Regions from separate parts of the Streptomyces sp. 135 genome, predicted to be linked through region 4. Evidence: riboswitches for the same ligand, from Rfam matches in the RefSeq annotation. Region 4 holds a riboswitch; each other region holds the start of a gene.
What was found. A riboswitch is a leader RNA that binds a small molecule or an ion and turns the genes downstream of it on or off. The one in region 4 is predicted to bind cobalamin.
Positions count from the first base shown of each region.

Region 1 (5,513 bases), 3.3 Mb from region 4:
CGGCTCGCCCAGCAGGTGTGCGCGGAACGCCGCGCGGTCGTCGTGGTTGCCGGGGCAGGCCAGCAGCGGGTGGCGGGTCGCCAGGAGTTCGCGGGCCGCCTCGTACTCCGAAGGGGCCGCGTGGTCGGCTATGTCGCCCGTGACGATGACCGCGTCCAGGTCGTACGGGAGGGCGTTCAGGTACTCCATGACCGCGCGGGTGCGGGCGACGCTGCGGCCGCCGTCCTCCTCGCGCGTGTCGATGTGGGTGTCGCTGACGTGGGCGATCACCGCGGTCGTCCGTTCCTGTGGCTGCGCTCGCATGGCCGCGGGCTCCTCCTCGCGTGGTTCACGGTCCTCGGCGTGAACCTACGGCCGGCGGCCGCTGCGCGTTAAGGGCCAGTCGTACGCGGCTGGACTGGTACCGGTCCTCGCAGGAAGCGGACGGAGGGAGGGTCCTCCCGGGTCACCACCGCCCGTACGCCGTAGACCTCCGCGATGAGTTCCTCCGTGATCACCTCCGTCGGCGTGCCCGCCGCGTACGCCGTGCCGTCCTTCAGGATCAGTACGTGGTCGCAGAACATCGCCGCCAGGTTGAGGTCGTGCAGGGCGATCACGCTGGTGACGGGGAGTTCGGCGACCAGGGAGAGCAGGTCGAGCTGGTGCTGGATGTCGAGGTGGTTGGTGGGCTCGTCCAGGAGGAGTTCGCGGGGCTCCTGGGCCAGGGCGCGGGCTATCTGGACGCGTTGGCGTTCGCCGCCGGAGAGCGTGTGCCAGGACTGGGCCGCGCGGTCGGTGAGGCCCGTGCGCGCCAGGGCCTCGCGCACGGCCCGCTCGTCGTGGGGCGTGGGGGCCGACCACGCGCGGCGGTGCGGGATGCGGCCGAGGCGTACGACGTCTCGTACGGTCAACTCGGTTTGTGTGGTCGCGTGTTGTTCTACCACCGCGATACGGCGTGCCACCGTGCGGCGCGGGGTGTCGGGCAGCGGGTGGCCGTCCAGGGTGACCACTCCTGAGGCCGGAGCCAGGACGCCGGCCAGGATGCGTAGGAGCGTGGATTTCCCGGAGCCGTTGGGCCCGAGGAGGCCCACCGTGGTGCCGGGCGGCGGGGCGAGGCTCACGCCGTCGACGACGAGCCGACCGCCGGCCTCGCGGGTGACCCGGTCGGCGCGCAGACCGCCCCGGGCGTCCGCCGTCACCTCGTACGTCGTCATGTCGCCCTCCGTGTCCGGTACAGCACCACCACGAACGCCGGTACGCCGATGAGTGACGTCACGACGCCCACCGGGACCTCCTGCGGGTCCAGGGCCGTTCGGGCCAGGGTGTCCACCCAGACCAGGAACACCGCGCCGGTGAGCGCCGTGACCGGGAGCAGCCGGGCGTGCCCCGAGCCGGTGAAGGCGCGGGCCGCGTGCGGCAGGACCAGGCCCACGAAGCCGATGGCGCCCGCCGAGCTGACCAGGACGGCGGTCAGCAGCGCCGTCACGCAGAGCAGGACCAGGCGGGTGCGGGCCACCCGTACGCCCAGTGTTGCCGCCGCCTCCTGCCCGAAGGCGAAGGCGTCGAGCGTACGGGCGTGGCCGAGGCAGACGAGCAGCACCGCGGCGAGGACCGCCGCGCAGAGCCACACATCCGTCCAGCCCGCCCCGCTGAGCGAGCCGAGCAGCCAGAACAGCACGCCGCGGGTGGTCTCCGCGTCGCCCGCGGTGAGGATGACGAACGACGTCAGCGCGGAGAACAGCTGCATCGCGGCGACGCCCGACAGGACGACGCGGTCCGTCGTGCCGCCGAGTGTGTGGCTCAGCAGGAGGACGAGCGCGAACGAGCAGAGCGCGCCCACGAAGGCACCCGCCGAGATCGACAGCGCTCCCCCGCCGACGCCGAGGACGACGACCGCGACCGCTCCGGTGGACGCCCCGGACGACACGCCGAGCACGAAGGGGTCCGCGAGGGGGTTGCGGAGCAGGGACTGCATGACCGCGCCGCAGACCGCGAGGCCCGCGCCGCAGACCGCGGCGAGCAGGGTGCGGGGCAGCCGCAGGTTCCAGACGATGCCGTCCCTGATGGGGGTGAGGTGTGCCTCGCCCCAGCCGAGGTGCGCGGCGAGCGCCGAGAACACGTCGGGGACCGAGATGTCGGCGGGGCCGATGGTGACGGCGACCGCCACCGAGAGGACCAGCGCGGCGCCGCCGGCCAGCCACAGCAGCCCCTGCCGGGCGGGGGCGGCCGGGCTCACTTCGCCAGCCCGAACTTCCGCAGCCCGGCGGCCACTTGCTCGATGCCGTCGACCGTGCGGATCGTGGGGTTCATGGCCTGGCCGCTGAGGAGTACGTAGCGCTTCTTCTTGACGGCGGTGAGGTTCTTGGTCGCGGGGTTGGACTCCAGGAACCTGATCTTCGCCGCGGCGCTCTCCGCGGACTGCGACTTGCGGGTGAGGTCGCCGATGACGAGGACGTCGGGGTCGCGGTCGGCGACGGTCTCCCAGTTGATCTGGGGCCACTCCTCGCGGGTGTCGTCGAAGACGTTCTTCGCGCCGAGTTCGCGGGTGATGATGCCGGGGGCGCCGCAGCAGCCCGCCATGTACGGGGCGTCGGAGTTGGCGAACCAGTACAGGAGCGAGACACCGGACGCGTCGATGTCCTTCGTGGCCTTCGCGACGCGGCCCTTCAGGTCCGCGATCAGCTTCTCGCCGCGCTTCTCGACGCCGAACACCTGGGCGAGGTCGCGTACTTCGCCGTAGACGGTGTCCATGGTGAGGGTCTTGACGCGTTTGCCGTCGCCGCCGCCGTCGTTGTCCTTGCCCGCGCAGTCGGTGGGCGATACGTAGACGGGCACGCCGAGTTCGGTGAACTTCGCGCGGTCGGCGACGCCGCCCTTGCCCACGGTGTAGAGGAAGGAGGCGCTGACGAAGTCCGGCTCCTTGGAGAGGACCTTCTCCAGGGCGGGATAGCGGTCGGCGAGCCGCTCGACCTTCGCGTTCTCCTTCTCCAGGTGCTTCGGGACGGGGTCGGTCCAGGTGCCGGTGCCCGCCATGCGGTCGGCGAGGCCGAGGGAGAGCAGGATCTCCGTGGAGCCCTGGTCGAGGGAGACGGCGCGCTTCGGCGGGGCCTGGACCTCGGCCTCCTTGCCGCAGGAGGCGACGGTGACGGGGTAGCCGTCGGCGCTCTTGCCCGCGGACTTCTGGGCGGAGCCTCCGCCGCAGGCGGTGAGCGCGAGCAGTGCGGTACAGAGCACGGCGGACATACGGGCTGTCGAGGACACGCGATCCCTTGAGTGTCACGGCTCATACGCGGAGCCTGGTCTGCGTCACGGCCTCCGCCGCCCGGTGTGCGAGCGGAGGCGCCAGCAGGTCTTCGGACTCGGGATCGAACCGGACGGGGCGCCTTCCCAGGCGTCCGAAGACGCCCAGTGGCCGTGGCCCCGCCCGTCCCCCTCACCGCTGCGCGTCAGTTCCGGATTTCCACCGGATTCCCTGGCCCAGGTGTGGGTTTGACTGGCTTGCGCAAGTTATCACGCGCCTTCACCGGCCCGGGCCCGGCCTCGGCTCGCCCCGGTAGGTGCCGAAGGACCAGCGGTTTCCCTCGGGGTCCCGGATACCGAACTCGCGGCTGCCGTACGGCTTGTCCTCGATGTCTCCGGTGATCTTCACGCCCGCCTCGCGGAGGCGGTGGTACAGGTCGTCCACCCGGTCGGTCACGACGTAGGCGCCGGAGGTGCCTGGCTTCCCGCAGGTCTCGGCGGCCGTCCCGGGGTCGTACGAGCCGAGCATGACGCCGCCTCCCTCGGGCCAGTCGAGCTGGGCGTGGACGACGCGGCCGCCGTCCTCGTACACGGCCGTGCGCAGGAAGCCGACGGTGTCGACGAGGAAGTCGATCAGGGCGGGGGCGTCCTGCGCCTGGAGGCACGGCCAGGTCGTGGGGGCGGGGGTGGTGGTGAGCGGCTCGTGGTGTGTGGTGTCAGGCGCGGTATCAGGTGTGGTGTCACGTGTGGTGTCAGGTGTGGTGTTCATGTCTGCCACTCTTCGCCTCCGGCGTGCGCCCCGGCTTGGATATTCCGGCACTCCTCGGCCAGCCAGCCCGTGGGGCTCACCCCCGTGTACTGCCGGAAGTCCCGTACGAGGTGGGAGTGGTCGTAGTAGCCCGTGTCGGCGGCGACCCGGGCGAGGTCCGGCGGGTCGCCCGCCGCGACGGCGCGGGTCACGGCCGCCTTGGCGTGCTGGAAGCGCATCAGGCGCGCGGCCTGCTTGGGGCTCAGCCCGGTCTCGGCACGGAAGAGGGCGGTCAGGCGGCGCTCGCTGAGGGCGACGTGCCGGGACAGGCCGCCGAGGGTGCCGGCGCCGCGGTGCCGGGCGAGCCAGGCCCAGGCCTCGGCGACCTCGGGGCGCACGGCTCCGGCGGGCCGGTCCGCGCGCCGCCTCAGGTAGTCGGCGAGGACGGCGAAGCGGTCCTCCCAGGCCTCCAGGGCGCACAGCCGCTCACGGACCTCGGCGGCGCCCGCGCCGAGCACGTCGGTGCCGCCGACGACGAGCTGTCCGGCAAGCTCACCGGCGGGCAGGCCGAGGAGCGCGCGGGCCGCCAGCGGGTGCACGGCGAGCTGGACGCCGGCCTCGTGCTCGGGCTGGACGACGTAGGCGGGGCTCTGGTGGAGGCCGCCCACGATGATGTCGGTGCGGACCGCGTCCGCGCCGGTCGCCTGGGCCGGCGTACCACCGGTGGCGATGGCCCCGTCCAGGGAGAAGATCACCGTCAGGTACGGCGACGGCAGGCCCCGGTGCAGGGCGAGCCGCTGCCCCGCGGTGCGGTAGCCGACCGCCGAGACGACCATGCCGTCGAGCCGGGGAACGGCCCGCACGAACTCACGGGAGCCCATGCGGTCCAGTATGCGACGCCCCGGCCTCCACCGCCGAGGCCTCGCCCCGGCCCGCACGCGCCCGCCGACGCCCCTGTCCGCTACCCGTCACCGCGCCCCCCATGCCCGTCCGCCCCGGTGACTTCGATCATGGGAATCCCGTGGCCGGGCCCATAGCATGGCGCGCCGCTCCGGACGGGGCCGCGCATCGCACTCAGGAACGGCGGGACACGGGAAACATGGCAGTACGAGCCAGGAACAAGCGGGCCCTCATCGGTGGCGTGGGGGCGCTCGTCGCCGCCGTGATCGCGGGCGGCGCGCTGTGGCCCGCCGGTGAGGCGACGGCGGCCGACACCTCGGCCGCCACCGCCCGCGAGCTGTCGCACTGGCCGGAGCCGGTCGCCAAGAAACTCGGCAAGGTCATCGCCGCGAACGACCACAAGGGCGCGTACGCCGTCTTCGACGCGGACAACACCTCGTACCGCAATGACCTGGAGGAGTCGCTGCTGCCCTTCCTGGAGATGAAGGGCGTGCTGACCCGCAAGACCATGGACCCGTCCCTGAAGGTCATCCCGTTCAAGGACACGGCGACGCACAAGGAGAGCCTCTACAGCTACTACAACCGGCTGTGCGAGGTGGACGACCAGGTCTGCTACCCGTGGGCCGCGCAGATCTTCTCCGGGTTC
Region 1 is NZ_CP075691.1:2,366,040-2,371,552, forward strand. Features, by position in the region: gene KKZ08_RS10690 (metallophosphoesterase) at 1-303, opposite strand, end outside; gene KKZ08_RS10695 (ABC transporter ATP-binding protein) at 372-1,193, opposite strand; gene KKZ08_RS10700 (iron chelate uptake ABC transporter family permease subunit) at 1,190-2,185, opposite strand; gene KKZ08_RS10705 (ABC transporter substrate-binding protein) at 2,212-3,222, opposite strand; cobalamin riboswitch at 3,306-3,492, opposite strand; gene KKZ08_RS10710 (VOC family protein) at 3,500-3,988, opposite strand; gene KKZ08_RS10715 (helix-turn-helix domain-containing protein) at 3,985-4,848, opposite strand; gene KKZ08_RS10720 (haloacid dehalogenase-like hydrolase) at 5,067-5,513, shown strand, end outside.
Region 1: another riboswitch for cobalamin. It lies ahead of KKZ08_RS10705 (ABC transporter substrate-binding protein); the one in region 4 lies ahead of KKZ08_RS25625 (ribonucleoside-diphosphate reductase subunit alpha).

Region 2 (5,513 bases), 2.4 Mb from region 4:
GGACATGCCGAACCTCAAGATCTGGTTCCCCGCCAAGGAAGGCGGCGAACCGACCACCTTCGCCCTGCCCTACGCGGCCGGACTCGTCGACAAGGCCCCGCACGGCGCCAACGCGAAGAAGCTCCTCGACCATCTGCTCAGCCAGGATGCGCAGCGGCAGGTGAGCGAGGTCGGCGGCGGCTTCGCGGCCCGCAAGGACGTCAAGGCCACCGACGCCAACGCGGTCGCCCTCGACAAGATCATGGACGGCGTCGAGATCTTGGAGCCGGACTGGGCGGACATTTCGGAGAACCTCCGGAGCTACGTGGAGGACTGGAAGTCGGCCATCGGCAGCTGATCGTAGGGTGGGGGGCGTCGGCACAGCGCTGTCCCGGCGCCCCAGCCAACCCGTACACCGCAGGAGTGCACCTCATGGCAGAGCGCAAGCCCATCGAATCGTGGCTCACCGACATGGACGGCGTACTCATTCACGAGGGCGTCCCGATCCCCGGTGCCGACGCGTTCATCAAGAAGCTGCGCGACTCCGGCAAGCCCTTCCTGGTGCTGACGAACAACTCCATCTACACCGCGCGCGACCTCCAGGCCCGGCTGACCCGCATGGGCCTCGAAGTGCCCGTCGAGAACATCTGGACCTCCGCGCTCGCCACCGCCAAGTTCCTGGACGACCAGCGCCCCGGCGGCACGGCCTACGTCATCGGCGAGGCGGGCCTGACCACGGCCCTGCACGACATCGGGTACGTCCTGACCGACCACGACCCGGACTACGTGGTGCTCGGCGAGACCCGCACCTACTCCTTCGAGGCCATGACCAAGGCGGTGCGCCTCATCAACGGCGGGGCCCGCTTCATCTGCACCAACCCCGACGAGACCGGCCCCTCCACCGAGGGCCCGCTGCCCGCCACCGGCGCCGTCGCCGCGCTGATCACCAAGGCGACCGGCAAGAACCCGTACTTCGCGGGCAAGCCGAATCCGCTGATGATGCGGACGGGGCTGAACGCCATCGGGGCCCACTCGGAGACCAGCGCGATGATCGGCGACCGCATGGACACCGACGTCCTCGCCGGTCTCGAAGCGGGCATGGAGACGTTCCTGGTGCTCACCGGCCTGACGTCGCGGCGCGACATCGACAAGTACCCCTTCCGGCCGTCCACCGTCGTGGACTCCATCGCCGACCTGGTCGACCGCGTCTGACCCCCACGGCCCGCGACCCCGCCCCCTCGCCGGTGCGGGGCCCGGGCCCCCGCCCGTTTGGCCCCGTACCGGGATGCGAAGAGCGTCACCGCGCGTGAACCTCGAAGGACAGGAGGTTCACGATGTGTATACGATCCCTTGCTCTTCGTGGGGCGGGTGCGGCCGTCGTCCTGGCGCTCGCCCTGCCCGTCGGCGCGGCCCGGGCCCACGAGGACGGTGCCGTACAGGCCGAGGTCACCCCGGCCGACGCTCAGGCCGGCGCCACCGTCGAGGTGCGCGTCTCGGGCTGTGAGGGCAGCAGCGGGACGGCCGGGTCCGGTGCCTTCGAGGGGGACGCGAAGCTCACCGGCCGGGGCGGGAAGGACGCGCTGCACGGCAACGCCGAGATCCGGGGCGGCCTCTCCGGTTCGTACGACGTCACCGTCATCTGCGACGGCCACCCCCACCAGGGCACCGGCACGGTCCGGATCAACCAGCGGAACCCGGAGCCCGCCGCCCCGGTGCGCGCCGGGGGCGGCGGCACCGCCCACCTCACCTCGACGGTGTCCGCGGAGGCCGACGGGGCCGACGAGGCGGGACCCGGCACCCGGCACGCCGTGATCGGCCTGATCCTCGCGGGCGTCGCGGCGGTCGCCGTGGCCTTCCGCAGCGTCCGCCGGCGCCGCTCCGAGTGACGGGCGGGACGTGAGCGTGTCCGGCGGCGAACGCCCGTCCGGGTCCGGACGCCTGCTGACCGGCGTCGCCTGGGCGGTCCTCCTGGTGGGCCTCGCGCTGTGGGGCAGCGGCCTCACGAGCCTGCCCGGCGGCCTTTCGGGGCCCGCGACCGGCGACGTGGCGGCGGTCGGCCGCCCCCACGCGGTCGAACTGCCGCCCGCCCACGAGCCGTTGGCGCCCGCCCGGCGCGCGTCGAGTGCCGTCCCTGAAGATCGGCGCCCCGGTGACCGCCCGCGGCCTGGACGCCCGCGGCGCGATCGACCCGCCGCCGTTCGCCGAGGCGGACGCCGTCGGCTGGTACGGCGGCGGCACCCGCCCCGGCGCCCCCGGCGCGGCCCTCTTCGTCGGCCACGTCGACACCGAGACGGACCCGGCCGTCTTCTACGACCTCAGCGCGGCGCGCCCCGGCGAGAAGATCGAGGTGACCCGCGACGACGGCACCGTCGCACAGTTCACGATCGACGACGTCCAGGTCGTCACCAGCGACCGCTTCGACGCGAAGAAGGCCTACGGCCCCCACGAGGAGGGCCGCGCCGAACTGCGCCTCATCACCTGCGGCGGCACCTTCGACCGGGCCACCCGCACCTACACGGCGAACGTGATCGTCTCGGCGTACCTCACGGGAGTGCGGCGCTAGACCCGGCGCCGCCCCCGTCAGGCGACCCGCTGCCCGGCCGGTGACGGGGCCGGAGCGGTCACCTCGACGGCGCTCCGGGCCGCCGCGCGCACCCCCAGGGCGCCGAAGACCGCCGCGAACACCGCCCACAGCAGGGCGTGCGAGGCGAGCGACAGCATGCGGAACTCCCACAGCAGCGACGCCTCGACCGGCACCGGGTCGGGGTTGCCCGGCAGCAGGAAGAGCGCAAGGAGGACGGCGACCGCGGTGAGCGCCGTCGCGATGTGCCGCACCGGTTCGGGACGCGCGACGAGGCGCACGTACACCTGGCGCACGAGGAACATGCCGAGCACGCCGATGGCGACCGAGGCGAGCCAGAGCGCCTGGCGGTCGCCGACGGTGCCCGCGTCGCCGACGCCCGGCGGGTTCGCCGGATAGCGGATCCCGGGCAGGAGCGAGACCGCGAGGAAGGCCGCGCCGCAGAAGGCCAGCGCGCGCGGCCACGGCAGCGCGCGCGGATCCCGCCGGTGCACCGCGGCGTACGCGACGGCGACCAGCACGCCGAGGGCAAGGCCCGCGACGACCGCGGTCACGACCAGGCCGCCGTGCTGGGTGGAGCGGCTGAACAGCTCCTCGTGGTGCTGGATGGCCTGCGCCGCGCCGTGCGCGTGCTCCTCGGCGGCCGAGCGTCTCTCCTCGGCGCGGATCGCGCGGTCCATCAGGGGCTCGGCGAGCAGCAGGGAGAAGAGGCCGGCGGCGAGGCCCGCCGCTCCTCCCGCCACCAGGCCGCGTCCGAGCAGCGGGAGTACGGGTGATGTGGGCATGGTGCTCGTGTCCGTCCGCCCGGTCAGTGGCACGGGGCGCCGAAGAGGTGCCGGCCGTCGTGCGCGAACTCGTGGAGGTAGTCGCCGGTCGCCGAGATCAGCGAGCCGTTGTCCATGAACACGGCGTACAGCGCGATGAGCGCGATGACCGCGGCGGCCGATGCGATCAGCCAGTCGCGGGTCTGCGTCACGGCGGCCTGGCTCGCCGTGGTGTCGGTGTGCGGAGCTGCGGAGTGCAGGGACATACCGGTGGGCCTCCTTCTGGGGTTTCCACGCCCCATGGCAGGAGGACGACGGCTCAGTTCCTGACTTCCGCGTACGAGCGTGCGTACGCGGTCACAGTGGCGGGACCGTCCCGGATTCGCACCGGGTTCCTGTCAACCGTCGCCTCGATGTATGGACTTGTCGTCACGGAGAGTCCCAGCGCGTCGCGTCCCTGTCAACACCCCGCCGGGTCCGGGGCGGTTCCACCGGCCGCCGGGCTCACCTGGCCCGATCGGCGACCCGCTCCCCCCCCCGGGGAGCCGCCGACCGGGCTGGTCCTCGACCGCGCGCGCACGAGCTGCGGGAGGAACCCGGCGCCGGCGCGGGAGGTGCACGGGTGGTCCCGGATTCCGGAACGACCCGCAAGGCCAGGGGCTTGGGCCGTGCAAGAGACTCTAGGGCGAATGCGCGCGGCGGCCTAGAGGCGGCCCTGCGACGGACGGCGCCAAGTGGCCACGCGGTGGGCCCCGCACCCCTCCGTGGCCCGGCCCGCCCTCTCAGGACCGCCCGGGCCGCACCTGCCGCAGCTCCTCGACGCCGAGGGTTCCCTCGATCACCTGCGCGGCGACCACGTCGATGAGCCGGCTCTCCCTGCGCGCGTAACACCGCAGCGCCTCAAAAGCCTCGTCCACCCCCGTGTTCCAGCGCTCGGCCAGGACGCCTTTGGCCTGTTCGATGCGGATACGGCTGTCCAGCGCGCCCTGTAGCTGTGCGGACAGCGTGCGGTACCGCGTGTGCGTGCGGTGGTTGTGCAGGCCCACCGCCGCGGCGTCCGCGAGCACCCGCAGCAGCCGCAGCTCCCGCTCGGCGGGCTCCGTCCCGTGCGCCTGCGACACGAAGACGTTGAGTACCCCGAGGACCGGGCCGCGGTGCCGCAGCGGCACCGTGAACGTCGCCGTGACGCCGTGCTCACCGGCCCGTTCGGCGAACGCGGGCCACCGGGACGCCACTTCGGCGCGGTCGATCCGGACCGGCGGCACGGGCCTGCCCGTCCCGAAGCCCTCGAGACACGGACCGCCCCGGTGCTGCGCCGCCAACAGGGCGCGCACCGCCGCCGGCCGCCTGCTCCCGGTGATGAGGCGGACCCCGCCGCCCCCGCCGGTGTACATCACGCCCGCGCCCTGCGCGCCGAGCAGTTCCACGGAGTGGTCCGAGAGCCGCCGCAGATAGCCCTCGGGGTCGAAATCGTCGGCCAGCGTGTCCGCGCTCTCCACCAGGATCTCCGCGAGCCGCAGTTCGCATGGGTGGTCCCCCATGGCCCTCTCCTCCCCTCTCCGCACGCTCTGCCTACCCTGCCGACGCGCACGGTAACGGCCCTTGGTGACAGCACTCGTGGGGCAAAGGACCGTATGTCAGGATTGAGATACGGACAGTGCGCCCAAGGGGGAGTGGATGTACCGCAAAGACACCCGCCGCGGACATGGTCTCGCGGCCCGGGGGGTGCGGACGGGGGTGGCGCTCGCGGGGGCCGCGCTGCTCCTTTCCGCGTGCTCCTCCTCCGGTGGTGACCCGGAGGAGAAGACGTCGGGCCGGCCTCCGGAGCAGCAGCCGAAGAGCAAGGACCCGTACTGGGTCAACCCGGAGGGGACCGCGGCCAAGCAGGTCGCCTCGTACGAGAAGGACGGCAAGAAGGACGAGGCCGAGCTGATCCGGCGGATCGCCGAGCAGCCGGTGTCCGAGTGGATCGTCCCGGAGAGCGCCGAGGAACAGGCCCGCGGCTTCACCGAGGCCGCCGAGAAGGCGGATCGGGACGCCCTGCTGGTCCTCTACAACATTCCGCACCGCGACTGCGGCCAGTACTCGGGGGGCGGCGCGGCCGACGGCAACGCGTACCGCGCCTTCGTCGACCAGGTCGCCAAGGGCATCGGCGACCGGCGCGCCACGGTGATCCTGGAGCCCGACGC
Region 2 is NZ_CP075691.1:3,187,637-3,193,149, reverse strand. Features, by position in the region: gene KKZ08_RS14300 (2-aminoethylphosphonate ABC transporter substrate-binding protein) at 1-337, shown strand, start outside; gene KKZ08_RS14295 (HAD-IIA family hydrolase) at 412-1,191, shown strand; gene KKZ08_RS14290 (hypothetical protein) at 1,314-1,865, shown strand; partial or broken gene KKZ08_RS14285 (class F sortase) at 1,882-2,542, shown strand; gene KKZ08_RS14280 (CbtA family protein) at 2,560-3,345, opposite strand; gene KKZ08_RS14275 (CbtB-domain containing protein) at 3,369-3,590, opposite strand; cobalamin riboswitch at 3,623-3,746, opposite strand; gene KKZ08_RS14270 (GAF and ANTAR domain-containing protein) at 4,107-4,865, opposite strand; gene KKZ08_RS14265 (glycoside hydrolase family 6 protein) at 5,002-5,513, shown strand, end outside.
Region 2: another riboswitch for cobalamin. It lies ahead of KKZ08_RS14275 (CbtB-domain containing protein); the one in region 4 lies ahead of KKZ08_RS25625 (ribonucleoside-diphosphate reductase subunit alpha).

Region 3 (5,513 bases), 960 kb from region 4:
GCAGGCCCCCGGGCCCGCCGGGACGTCAGGGCCCGCCGGGACGCTGGAGGTGGTGGATGCGGCGGCCGGGCCGCGGGTGTGCGGCGCGGCGGGTGACGGCGCGGTCGGCCCGGCGGGGCCGGGCCGACCGCGGGCAGCCGCGGTGCCGCGCGGGCAGAGGAGCCGCGGGCCCGATGGCGTCGGGCCGCGTGGCCGCACATCGGGACCGCCGATCGGCGCCGTGGCGCCGATCGGCGGTCCCCTCTTCACCGGCGTGGCCACCTACTTCGACGCGCGCGTGGCCGAGGGGCAGCCGCGCCAGGCCCGCGAGGGCAGGCACTGGTGGCCGAAGAAGGCGGTGCCGTGCGGCGGCACCGGGGAGCGGCCGCGGGTCAGCCCTCGTCCTCCAGGTTGCCTTCCGTCTCCAGGTACGCCTGCCGCAGCGCTTCGAGCACCGCCGGGTCCGGCTTCGCCCACATGCCGCGCGACTCCGCCTCCAGGAGGCGTTCCGCGATGCCGTGCAGCGCCCAGGGGTTGTTCTCCTGGAGGAACTGACGGTTCGTCGGATCCAGGACGTACGTCTCCGTGAGCTTGTCGTACATCCAGTCGGCGACGACGCCCGTCGTGGCGTCGTACCCGAACAAGTAGTCTACGGTGGCGGCGAGTTCGAAGGCGCCCTTGTAACCGTGGCGGCGCATCGCCTCGATCCACTTGGGGTTGACGACGCGGGCGCGGAAGACCCGCGAGGTCTCCTCCACCAGCGTGCGCGTGCGGACCGTCTCGGGGCGCGTCGAGTCGCCGATGTAGGCCTCCGGCGCCGTGCCGCGCAGGGCGCGGACCGTCGCCACCATGCCGCCGTGGTACTGGAAGTAGTCGTCGGAGTCCGCGATGTCGTGCTCGCGGGTGTCGGTGTTCTTCGCGGCGACCGCGATGCGCTTGTACGCGGTCTCCATCTCGGCCCGCGCCGGGCGGCCTTCGAGCCCGCGGCCGTAGGCGTAGCCGCCCCAGACCGTGTAGACCTCGGCGAGATCCGCGTCCGTGCGCCAGTCGCGGGAGTCGATGAGCTGGAGCAGCCCCGCGCCGTACGTGCCGGGGCGCGAGCCGAAGATGCGGGTGGTGGCCCGCCGCTCGTCGCCGTGCTCGGCCAGGTCGGCCTGGGCGTGGGCGCGTACGTAGTTGTGCTCGGCGGGCTCGTCCAGCGAGGCCGCGAGCCGCACCGCGTCGTCGAGCAGGCCGATCGTGTGCGGGAACGCGTCGCGGAAGAAGCCCGAGATGCGCAGCGTCACGTCGATGCGGGGGCGGCCCAACTCCTCGTACGGGATGGCCTCCAGGCCGGTGACGCGGCGCGACGCGTCGTCCCAGACGGGGCGCACGCCGAGCAGCGCCATGGCCTCGGCGACGTCGTCGCCCGCCGTGCGCATCGCGCTCGTGCCCCACAGGGAAAGGCCCACGGAGGTGGGGTAGTCGCCGTTGTCGTTCCTGTACCGCTCGATGAGCGAGTCGGCGAGGGCCTCGCCGGTCTCCCACGCGAGGCGCGAGGGGACGGCCTTGGGGTCGACGGAGTAGAAGTTGCGGCCGGTCGGCAGGACGTTGACGAGGCCGCGCAGCGGGGAGCCGGAGGGGCCCGCCGGGACGAAGCGGCCCTCCAACGCCCGTACGACGTGGTCCAGTTCGGCGGTGGTGCCCGCCAGGCGCGGGACCACCTCGCGGGCGGCGAACTCCAGGATCGCGGCGACCTGTTCGCCCTGGTCACGGGGGACGGCCGCGAGGTCCCAGCCCGCGTCGTCCATCGCCTGGACCAGCGCGCGAGCCTTGTCCTCGGCCTCGTCGGCGCTCACGCGCGTCGCCGCGGACTCGTCGAGGCCGAGCGCCTCGCGCAGGCCGGGCAGGGCGGAGGTGCCGCCCCAGATCTGGCGGGCGCGCAGGATCGCGAGGACGAGGTTGACGCGGTCGGCGCCCGCCGGGGCGGTGCCGAGCACGTGCAGGCCGTCGCGGATCTGCATGTCCTTGATCTCGCAGAGCCAGCCGTCGACGTGGAGGAGGAAGTCGTCGAAGCCGTCGTCGTCCGGACGGTCCTCCAGGCCCAGGTCGTGGTCGAGCTTCGCGGCCTGGATGAGCGTCCAGATCTGCGCGCGGATCGCCGGCAGCTTCGCCGGGTCCATCGAGCTGATCTGCGCGTACTCGTCGAGGAGCTGCTCCAGGCGCGCGATGTCGCCGTAGGAGTCGGCGCGGGCCATCGGCGGCACGAGGTGGTCGATGAGCGTGGCGTGCACGCGGCGCTTGGCCTGCGTGCCCTCGCCCGGGTCGTTGACCAGGAAGGGGTAGATCAGCGGCAGGTCACCGAGTGCGGCGTCCGGCCCGCAGGCCGCCGAGAGGCCCGCGTTCTTGCCGGGCAGCCACTCCAGGTTGCCGTGCTTGCCGAGGTGGACCATCGCGTCGGCGCCGAAGCCGCCGTCCGCCGCGGGGGCCGCGATCCAGCGGTACGCGGCCAAGTAGTGGTGCGAGGGCGGCAGATCCGGGTCGTGGTAGATCGCGATGGGGTTCTCGCCGAAGCCGCGCGGCGGCTGGATGAGGATGAGGAGGTTGCCGCGCCGCAGGGCGGCAAGCACGATGTCGCCCTCCGGGTCACCGCCGTTCCCGACCCGCGAACGGTCCAGGAACATCTCGCCGGGCGGCGGCCCCCAGTGCTGCTCGACCGAGTCCCGCAGCTCCTGCGGCAGCGTCGCGTACCAGCGCTTGTAGTCGGCGGCCGGGATGCGCACCGGGTTGGCGGCGAGCTGCTCCTCGGTGAGCCACTCCTGGTCGTGGCCGCCCGCGTCGATGAGCGCGCGGATCAGCTCGTCGCCGTCACCGGAGACGAGACCCGGGATGTCGGCCTCGGGGCCGAAGTCGTAGCCCTCGGCACGCAGCCTGCGCAGCAGCGCGACGGCGGACGCCGGGGTGTCCAGGCCGACCGCGTTGCCGATCCGGGAGTGCTTGGTCGGGTACGCGGACAGGACGAGGGCCAGGCGCTTGTCGGCGGCCGGGATGTGCTTCAGGCGCGCGTGCCGTACAGCGATGCCGGCGACCCGCGCCGCCCGCTCGGCGTCGGCGACGTACGCCGGGAGCCCGTCCTCGTCGATCTCCTTGAACGAGAAGGGGACCGTGATGAGCCGCCCGTCGAACTCCGGCACCGCGATCTGGCTCGCGGCGTCCAGCGGCGAGACGCCCTCGTCGTTCTCCTCCCAGGCCGAACGCGACCCGGTCAGGCAGAGCGCCTGGAGGATCGGCACGTCGAGGCCGGTCAGCGCGCCCGCGTCCCACGACTCGTCGTCGCCGCCCGCGGAGGCCTCGGCGGGCTTGGTGCCACCGGCTGCGAGGACCGTCGTCACGATGGCGTCGGCGGGGCGCAGCGCGTCGATCAGCTCCGGCTCGGGGGCCCGCAGCGAGGCCACGTACAGCGGCATCGGGCGGGCGCCCGCGTCCTCGATGGCGCGGCACAGGTCGTCGATGAACGCGGTGTTGCCGCTCATGTGGTGGGCGCGGTAGTAGAGCACCGCGACGGTCGGGCCGTCGATGTCGCGCGCCGTGCGCTCCAGCGGGCCCCAGGACGGCGCGGGCGCCGGCGGGTCGAAGCCGTGGCCGGTGAGCAGCACGGTGTCGGAGAGAAAGCGGGCCAGCTGCTCAAGGTTGGCGGGGCCGCCGTGCGCGAGGTAGGCGTGCGCCTCGGCGGCGATGCCGACCGGCACGGTGGAGGAGGCCATCAGCTGGGCGTCGGGCGCCTGTTCACCGGTGAGCACGACCACCGGCAGACCGCTGGCGATGAGCTGGTCCAAGCCGTCCTGCCAGGCGCGGACGCCACCGAGGAGGCGTACGACGACGAGGTCGGCGCCCGCCAGGAGCGAGGGCAGCTCGGTGAGGTCCAGGCGGGACGGGTTGGCGAACCGGTAGTCGACCGGACCCCCCGCCGCGCGGGCGCTGAGCAGGTCGGTGTCGGAGGTCGACAGCAGCAGAAGCATGCGTGCGCAGGCCTTCCTCGGGGTGTCCGCGCCCCGGGTGGTCGTATGGACGGCAGGAGTTCCTGGCTCGCCCCACGGATGGGGCTCACAGTGGCGGGACCGCGCCGGATTCGCACCGGGCTTCCTCCCCCGGGTCCTGGCGGACCCACGCCGTCGCTGGCGTCGGCGGACCTGGCGGCCCGCCGCCTGCATAGTAAGTCCTGACCGCCGCCGATGGGGCGGCCACCTGCCGGGACGGCCCGTCTCGGGAGGCGACCGGCCGGATCGGCGTGGGTATGCTCGCCGCCATGCCGCCCACCCGAGCAACCTCCACGAACCAGGGCGAATCCCTCATACGTACCCCGGTCCGCGACCGGGGCGACGCCTGCCCCGGAGCGCTCCGACTGCACCGCGCCGACGACGGCGCGCTGGCCCGACTCCGCCTGCCCGCAGGTGTATTGACGTCCCGTCAGGCGGCGATACTGGCAGACGTGGCGGAACGCCTGGCGGACGGCCACCTCAGCATCACCTCGCGCGGCAACATCGAGCTGCGCGGCCTCGGCGCGAGCTGCGGCACGGAACTCTCCGCGGTTCTCGCGGACGCGGGTCTGCTGCCCTCCGAACGCCACGAACGCGTCCGCAACATCGTGGCCTCGCCGCTCGCCACGCTCGACGGACTCGGCCACGCCGACGTGCAGTTGTGGGCCCGCGAGCTCGACGGACTGCTCTGCGCCGAGGAGTGGACGACGGCGCTCTCCGGCCGCTTCCTGTTCGTCCTGGACGACGGGCGCGGGGACGTGGCCGGGCTCGGCGGCGATGTGACCTTGATCGCAGAATCGGGCGGGGCGGGGTGTGTGTCCGGGGAGTCGGGCGGCGCGGGGTGCGTGTGCGGGGAGTCGGGCGGGGCAGCGGCCGTGCCCGTGACTTCGGGCGGCACGGCATCCGCGGACCCGGGCGGCACGGCGCTCGTCCGCGTCGGTGACCGCGCCCTGCGGGTCTCCGCCGGTGCCGCCCCGCGTGCCGCTCTCGCCGCCGCCGGGGCCTTCCTCGCCGCCGCGCGTGACGCGGGCAACGGGGCGTGGCGGGTCCGGGAGCTGCCCGCGGGCACCCGTCGACCTCGCCGGGGCGCTGGCGCGGCAGGGCATCGACGCCGAACCGGCCGCCGCCCCTCCGGCCCGCCCGGCGCCGCCCCGCACCTGCCCGGCGTCATCGGCCGCGCGGTGGCCGTCGGCGCCCCTCGGCCGCGTGGGCGCCGCCCAGTGGCGGGCCCTGCTGCCCGCCCCGGCCGACGAACTGCGCGTCACCCGTGGCGCGGCTTCGTGCTCCCCGGCTTCGAGGACGCCGCGGCGGCCCGCGAACGGCTGCGCGCGCTGGCCGACGCCGGTTTCATCGCCGACCCCCGCTCGCCCTGGCTCGGCGTCTCCGCCTGCACCGGCCGACCCGGCTGTGCCAAGTCCCTCGCCGACGTCCGCGCCGACGCCGTCCCCGGCGCCGGCGGCCTGCCCGTCCACTTCTCCGGCTGCGAGCGGCGGTGCGGGCACCCGCGCGGCGACCGGG
Region 3 is NZ_CP075691.1:6,598,234-6,603,746, forward strand. Features, by position in the region: gene cobN (cobaltochelatase subunit CobN) at 372-3,977, opposite strand; cobalamin riboswitch at 4,014-4,133, opposite strand; gene KKZ08_RS38740 (cobalamin biosynthesis protein CobG) at 4,265-5,513, shown strand, end outside.
Region 3: another riboswitch for cobalamin. It lies ahead of cobN (cobaltochelatase subunit CobN); the one in region 4 lies ahead of KKZ08_RS25625 (ribonucleoside-diphosphate reductase subunit alpha).

Region 4 (5,513 bases):
GCGCCGGTCGGTGGCCGAGACCGAACTGGGCGGCTATCGCATTCCGGCCGACGCGGACATCGTCTACAGCGTCTACGCGATGCAGCGCGACCCGCGTTCCTTCGAGCGGCACCTGGAGTTCGACCCGGACCGGTGGCTGCCCGAACGCGCGGGGGAGATCCCGGAGTTCGCCATGATGCCGTTCGGTGTCGGCAACCGTAAGTGCCCCGGCGATCACTTCAGCATGGCCGAACTGGCCCTGATCCTCGGCACGGTGGCCCCGAAGTGGCGCCTGGAGCGGGTCCCGGAGACCGACACCGGCACCCGCGTCGGCATCACCCTGCATCCGAAGCGGCTGGTCCTGCGGGTTCGGCCGCGCTGAGCGCGCAGGTGTGTCCGCCCCGCCCCCCGTGGCGGGGCGGACACACACGTTCTCGGTACTGGTCCTCTCAGAACTCGTCGTCGAAGGAGACCGAGCCCTCGACCGCGACCTGGTACGCCGACGGCCGCCGCTCGAAGAAGTTGGTCAGCTCCTGCACGCCCTGGAGCTCCATGAAGGAGAACGGGTTCGACGAGCCGTAGACCGGCGCGAAGCCGAGCCGCTGGAGGCGCTGGTCGGCGACGCACTCCAGGTACGCGCGCATCGAGTCGGTGTTCATGCCCGGCAGACCGTCCCCGCACAGGTCGCGCGCGAACTGCAGCTCCGCCTCGACGGCCTCCTTCAGCATGTCCGTGACCTGCGTCTGGAGCGCGTCGTCGAAGAGCTCGGGCTCCTCCTTGCGGACCGTGTCCACCACGTCGAAGGCGAAACTCATGTGCATCGTCTCGTCGCGGAAGACCCAGTTGGTGCCGGTGGCCAGGCCGTGCAGCAGACCTCGGCTGCGGAACCAGTAGACGTACGCGAAGGCACCGTAGAAGAAGAGCCCCTCGATGCACGCGGCGAAGCAGATCAGGTTGAGCAGGAAGCGGCGGCGGTCGGCCTGCGTCTCCAGCCGGTCCAGCTTCTCGACCGAGTCCATCCACTTGAAGCAGAACTGCGCCTTCTCCCGGATGGAGGGGATCTCCTCCACCGCGTCGAACGCGGCCGCCCGGTCCTCGGGGTCGGGCAGATAGGTGTCGAGCAGCGTCAGGTAGAACTGGACGTGCACGGCCTCCTCGAAGAGCTGACGGCTCAAGTAGAGCCGCGCTTCGGGGGAGTTGATGTGCTTGTAGAGCGTCAGCACCAGATTGTTGGAGACGATCGAGTCACCGGTCGCGAAGAACGCGACGAGGCGGCCGATCAGGTGCTGCTCCTCGGGCGTCATCTTCGCCAGGTCGGCGACGTCCGAGTGGAGGTCGACCTCCTCCACCGTCCAGGTGTTCTTGATCGCGTCCCGGTAGCGCTCGTAGAAGTCCGGGTAGCGCATGGGGCGCAGGGTCAGCTCGAAGCCCGGGTCGAGAAGGTTCTTGGCAATGGACATTACTGGCAGGCCTCGCAGGACTCGGGGTTTTCCAGGGAGCAGGCGACGGCCTCTTCGGCCGTGACCTGCGCGGGTACGGGGGCGGCGGTGGCGTTCGAGCCACCGGCCGCGCGGGCGATGCGCGTGGCGGGGCGCGAGCGCAGGTAGTACGTCGTCTTCAGGCCCTGCTGCCAGGCGTACGCGTACATCGAGGAGAGCTTGCTGATGGTCGGCGTCTCCAGGAACAGGTTCAGGGACTGCGCCTGGTCGAGGAACGGGGTGCGCGCGGCGGCCATGTCGATCAGGCCGCGCTGCGGGATCTCCCAGGCCGTGCGGTAGAGCGCGCGGACGTCCTCGGGGATCCAGCCGAAGCCCTGCACCGAGCCGTTGGCCTCGCGCAGCGCCTCGCGTCCAGGCCGAGCCGCTTCACGTCCACCAGCCGGACAGCGTCTCGCGCTTGAAGAGGTTGGAGACCTGCGGCTCGATGCACTCGTACACGCCCGCGATGGACGCGATGGTGGCGGTCGGCGCGATGGCGAGCAGGAGCGAATTGCGCATGCCGGTCGTGGCGATACGGGCGCGCAGGGCCGCCCACCGCTCCGGCCAGGTCAGCTCGACGCCGTAGTGGTCGGGGTGCAGCACGCCGCGCGCGGTGCGGGTCTTCTCCCAGGCGGGCAGCGGGCCCTCGCGCTCGGCGAGGTCGGCCGACGCCTCGTACGCGGCGAGCATGATCCGCTCGGCGATCCGGGTGGACAGGGCGCGCGCCTCGGGGGAGTCGAACGGCAGCTTCAGCTGGAAGAAGACGTCCTGGAGGCCCATCGCGCCGAGGCCGACCGGGCGCCACTTGGCGTTGGAGCGCCCGGCCTGCTCGGTCGGGTAGAAGTTGATGTCGACGACGCGGTCCAGGAAGGTGACGGCGGTGCGGACGGTCTCGTCGAGCCGGTCCCAGGCGAGGTCGCCGTCCTCCACGAAGGCGCCGAGGTTCACCGAGCCGAGGTTGCAGACCGCCGTCTCGCCGTCGTCCGTCACCTCCAGGATCTCGGTGCAGAGGTTCGAGGAGTGCACGGTGTGGCCGGGCTCCGCCGTCTGGTTGGCGGTGCGGTTGGCGGCGTCCTTGAACGTCATCCAGCCGTTGCCGGTCTGCGCGAGGGTGCGCATCATGCGGCCGTACAGGTCCCGGGCCGGGATGGTCTTCTTCGCGAGCCCGGCGGCCTCGGCCCCGCGGTAGGCGGCGTCGAACTCCTCGCCCCACAGGTCGACGAGCTCGGGCACGTCGGCCGGGGAGAACAGCGACCAGTCCTGGTCGGCGGCGACCCGGCGCATGAACTCGTCCGGGATCCAGTGCGCGAGGTTGAGGTTGTGCGTGCGGCGCGCGTCCTCACCGGTGTTGTCGCGCAGTTCGAGGAACTCCTCGATGTCGGAGTGCCACGTCTCCAGGTAGACCGCGGCCGCGCCCTTGCGCCGGCCGCCCTGGTTCACGGCGGCGACCGAGGCGTCCAGGGTCTTCAGGAACGGCACGATGCCGTTCGAGTGCCCGTTCGTGCCGCGGATCAGCGAACCCCGGGAACGGATGCGGGAGTACGAGAGTCCGATGCCGCCCGCGTGCTTGGAGAGCCGCGCGACCTGGTGGTAGCGGTCGTAGATCGAGTCCAGCTCGTCGAGCGGGGAGTCGAGGAGGTAGCAGGAGGACATCTGCGGGTGGCGGGTGCCGGAGTTGAAGAGCGTCGGCGAGGACGGCAGGTAGTCCAGGCGGCTCATCAGGCCGTACAGCGCGGCGACCTCGTCCACGGCCGCGGCGCCCTCGTCCTTGGCCAGGCCGCTCGCGACGCGCAGCATGAAGTGCTGCGGGGTCTCGATGACCTGCCGGGTGATCGGATGGCGCAGCAGATAGCGGCTGTGCAGGGTGCGCAGGCCGAAGTACTCGAAGCGGAAGTCGGCGCCGTCGGCGAGCGCGGTGTCCACCAGCGCGTCGAGCCGGGCCGCGTGCGCCGTCACGAACTGGGCCGTGCGGTCGGCGATCAGGCCCTCGCGGTGGCCGACCGCCACGGAGTCGGTGAAGGAGCGCACGCCCTGCGTCGCCGCCTCCTCGCGGATGCCGATCGACAGGAGCCGGGCCGCCAGCTTCGAGTACGCCGGGTCCTCGGCGATGAGCCCCGCGGCCGCCTCGGTCGCGAGCTCCCGCAGCTCCGAGGCGTCGGCCCTGGCGGAGCGGCCGCGCAGCGCGGCGGCGGCGACCCGGCCGGGGTCGGCGTCGGGAAGGTCGGCGGTGAGATCGGTCAGGGTGCGCAGCAGCGCGGCCCCTGGCCCGTCGGTTCCCTCGGCACCCTCGGTGGTCGGCCTCGACGGCGCTGACGCAGGTTCGGCAGGCGCGATGGTCACGTGGAGCACTCCCTCGCTCGGCTCTGGGCCAGGAGGAGGGGGGCGGGCACACACGGGCGCACCCGGGCAGGGCGGCGTACCGCGTCCACCGGCCCACTCCACGAGGCCCGGACGGTCGGCACCCGGGCCGGACGGCACGGGTGCACTGTCGGCAGGTCCTCGGACTCCGCGTACGCAAAATGCGTACACATGCACCGTTGCGGGACAGTTCCGGACTTGCACCGGATTCCCCTGCGGCGACAGCGAGCACGAGCATACATCTTGTGTCGGGTTCCTGAGGCGGCCCCACATCTTGTGTCGGTGCGCAGGGGGAGTCGGGTGGGCTCAGAGAGTCAACGCGTAGGCGAGCAGCGGCACGGTCTCGATCGGCCGCCAGTCGCGCTCGGGCGTCCGTACGAAGCCGAGGCGCCCGTACAGCCGGTGGGCGGCGTGCATCGACGTCTGCGTGGACAGGACGAGCCCGGTGCGGCCCGCCTCCTTGGCGCGCCGCACGCACTCCCGTACGAGCGTCTCGCCGGCGCCCCGGCCGCGCGCCTCGGAGGAGACGGCCAGCATGCGGATCTCCGCCTCGCTCTCGCGCGCTATGTCGGCCATGGGCCCGCCGGAGGGGACGTAGGTGACGCAGCCGAGTACGGTCCCGTCCGCCTCCGCCACCAGGACCTCCGCCGCGGCCGCGCGCGCCGCCACGTCGCGCAGCACGTCCAGATAGGGGTCCTCCGCCCCGAAGTCCAGGTGTCCGTCGTCGAGATAGGCCTGCGCGGTGAGGGCGCCCAGCGCCTCGTACTCCTCGGGGCGGGCCTGCCTGATCGTGATGGTCGTCGTATCCATGAGGCGCAGTGTGCAACACGGGTACGACAAAGGCCGCCGGATTTCCGGCGGCCCTGTCGATGCGGGTAGGTATGGGCTCAGTGCCCGGCGCCCGCGGTGGCCTTGGGCAGTTCCTGGATGACACCCGGGTCGCCCGCGTCCGCGGTGTAGTCACCGGGCGAGGTCTCGTCGATGCCGTCCGGGGCCTTCAACGCCTTCAGGACGAAGGTGAGGGCCACGGTGACGATGACGTTCAGGACGAACGCGGTGAGGCCGATGTAGCCGATCTCGCCGATGCCGGGGATCGTGTCGGAGGAGCCGCCGAAGTGCTTCTGCGTCGGCGACGCGACGCCGTACGCCGCCAGCGTGCCGTAGACCATGCCGACCGCCCAGCCGGCGAGGAGCGCCCAGCGGTGGAACCACCGGGTGAACAGGCCGCCGACCAGCGCGGGCATCGTCTGGAGGATCCAGATGCCGCCGAGCAGCTGGAAGTTGATCGCGACGGTCTTGTCCATGGTGAGGACGAAGGCGAGCGCGCCGACCTTCACCAGCAGTGAGACCAGCTTGGAGACCTTGGTCTCTTGCGCGGGCGTCGCGTCGGGCTTGAGGAAGTCCTTGTAGATGTTGCGGGTGAAGAGGTTCGCGGCCGCGATCGACATGATGGCCGCCGGGACCAGCGCGCCGATGCCGATGGCCGCGAAGGCCACGCCCGTGAACCAGTCCGGGAACATGGTCTCGAAGAGCTGCGGGATGGCCAACTGGCCGTTGTCCACCTTGATGCCCGCCGCGATCGCCATGAAGCCGAGCAGTGCCAGCAGGCCGAGCATCAGTGAGTACAGCGGCAGGATGGTGGTGTTGCGGCGGATCACGTCGCGGCTCTTGGAGGAGAGCGTCGCCGTGATCGAGTGC
Region 4 is NZ_CP075691.1:5,633,792-5,639,304, forward strand. Features, by position in the region: gene KKZ08_RS25615 (cytochrome P450) at 1-361, shown strand, start outside; gene KKZ08_RS25620 (ribonucleotide-diphosphate reductase subunit beta) at 429-1,439, opposite strand; partial or broken gene KKZ08_RS25625 (ribonucleoside-diphosphate reductase subunit alpha) at 1,439-3,797, opposite strand; cobalamin riboswitch at 3,930-4,070, opposite strand; gene KKZ08_RS25630 (GNAT family N-acetyltransferase) at 4,122-4,625, opposite strand; gene KKZ08_RS25635 (sodium:solute symporter) at 4,703-5,513, opposite strand, start outside.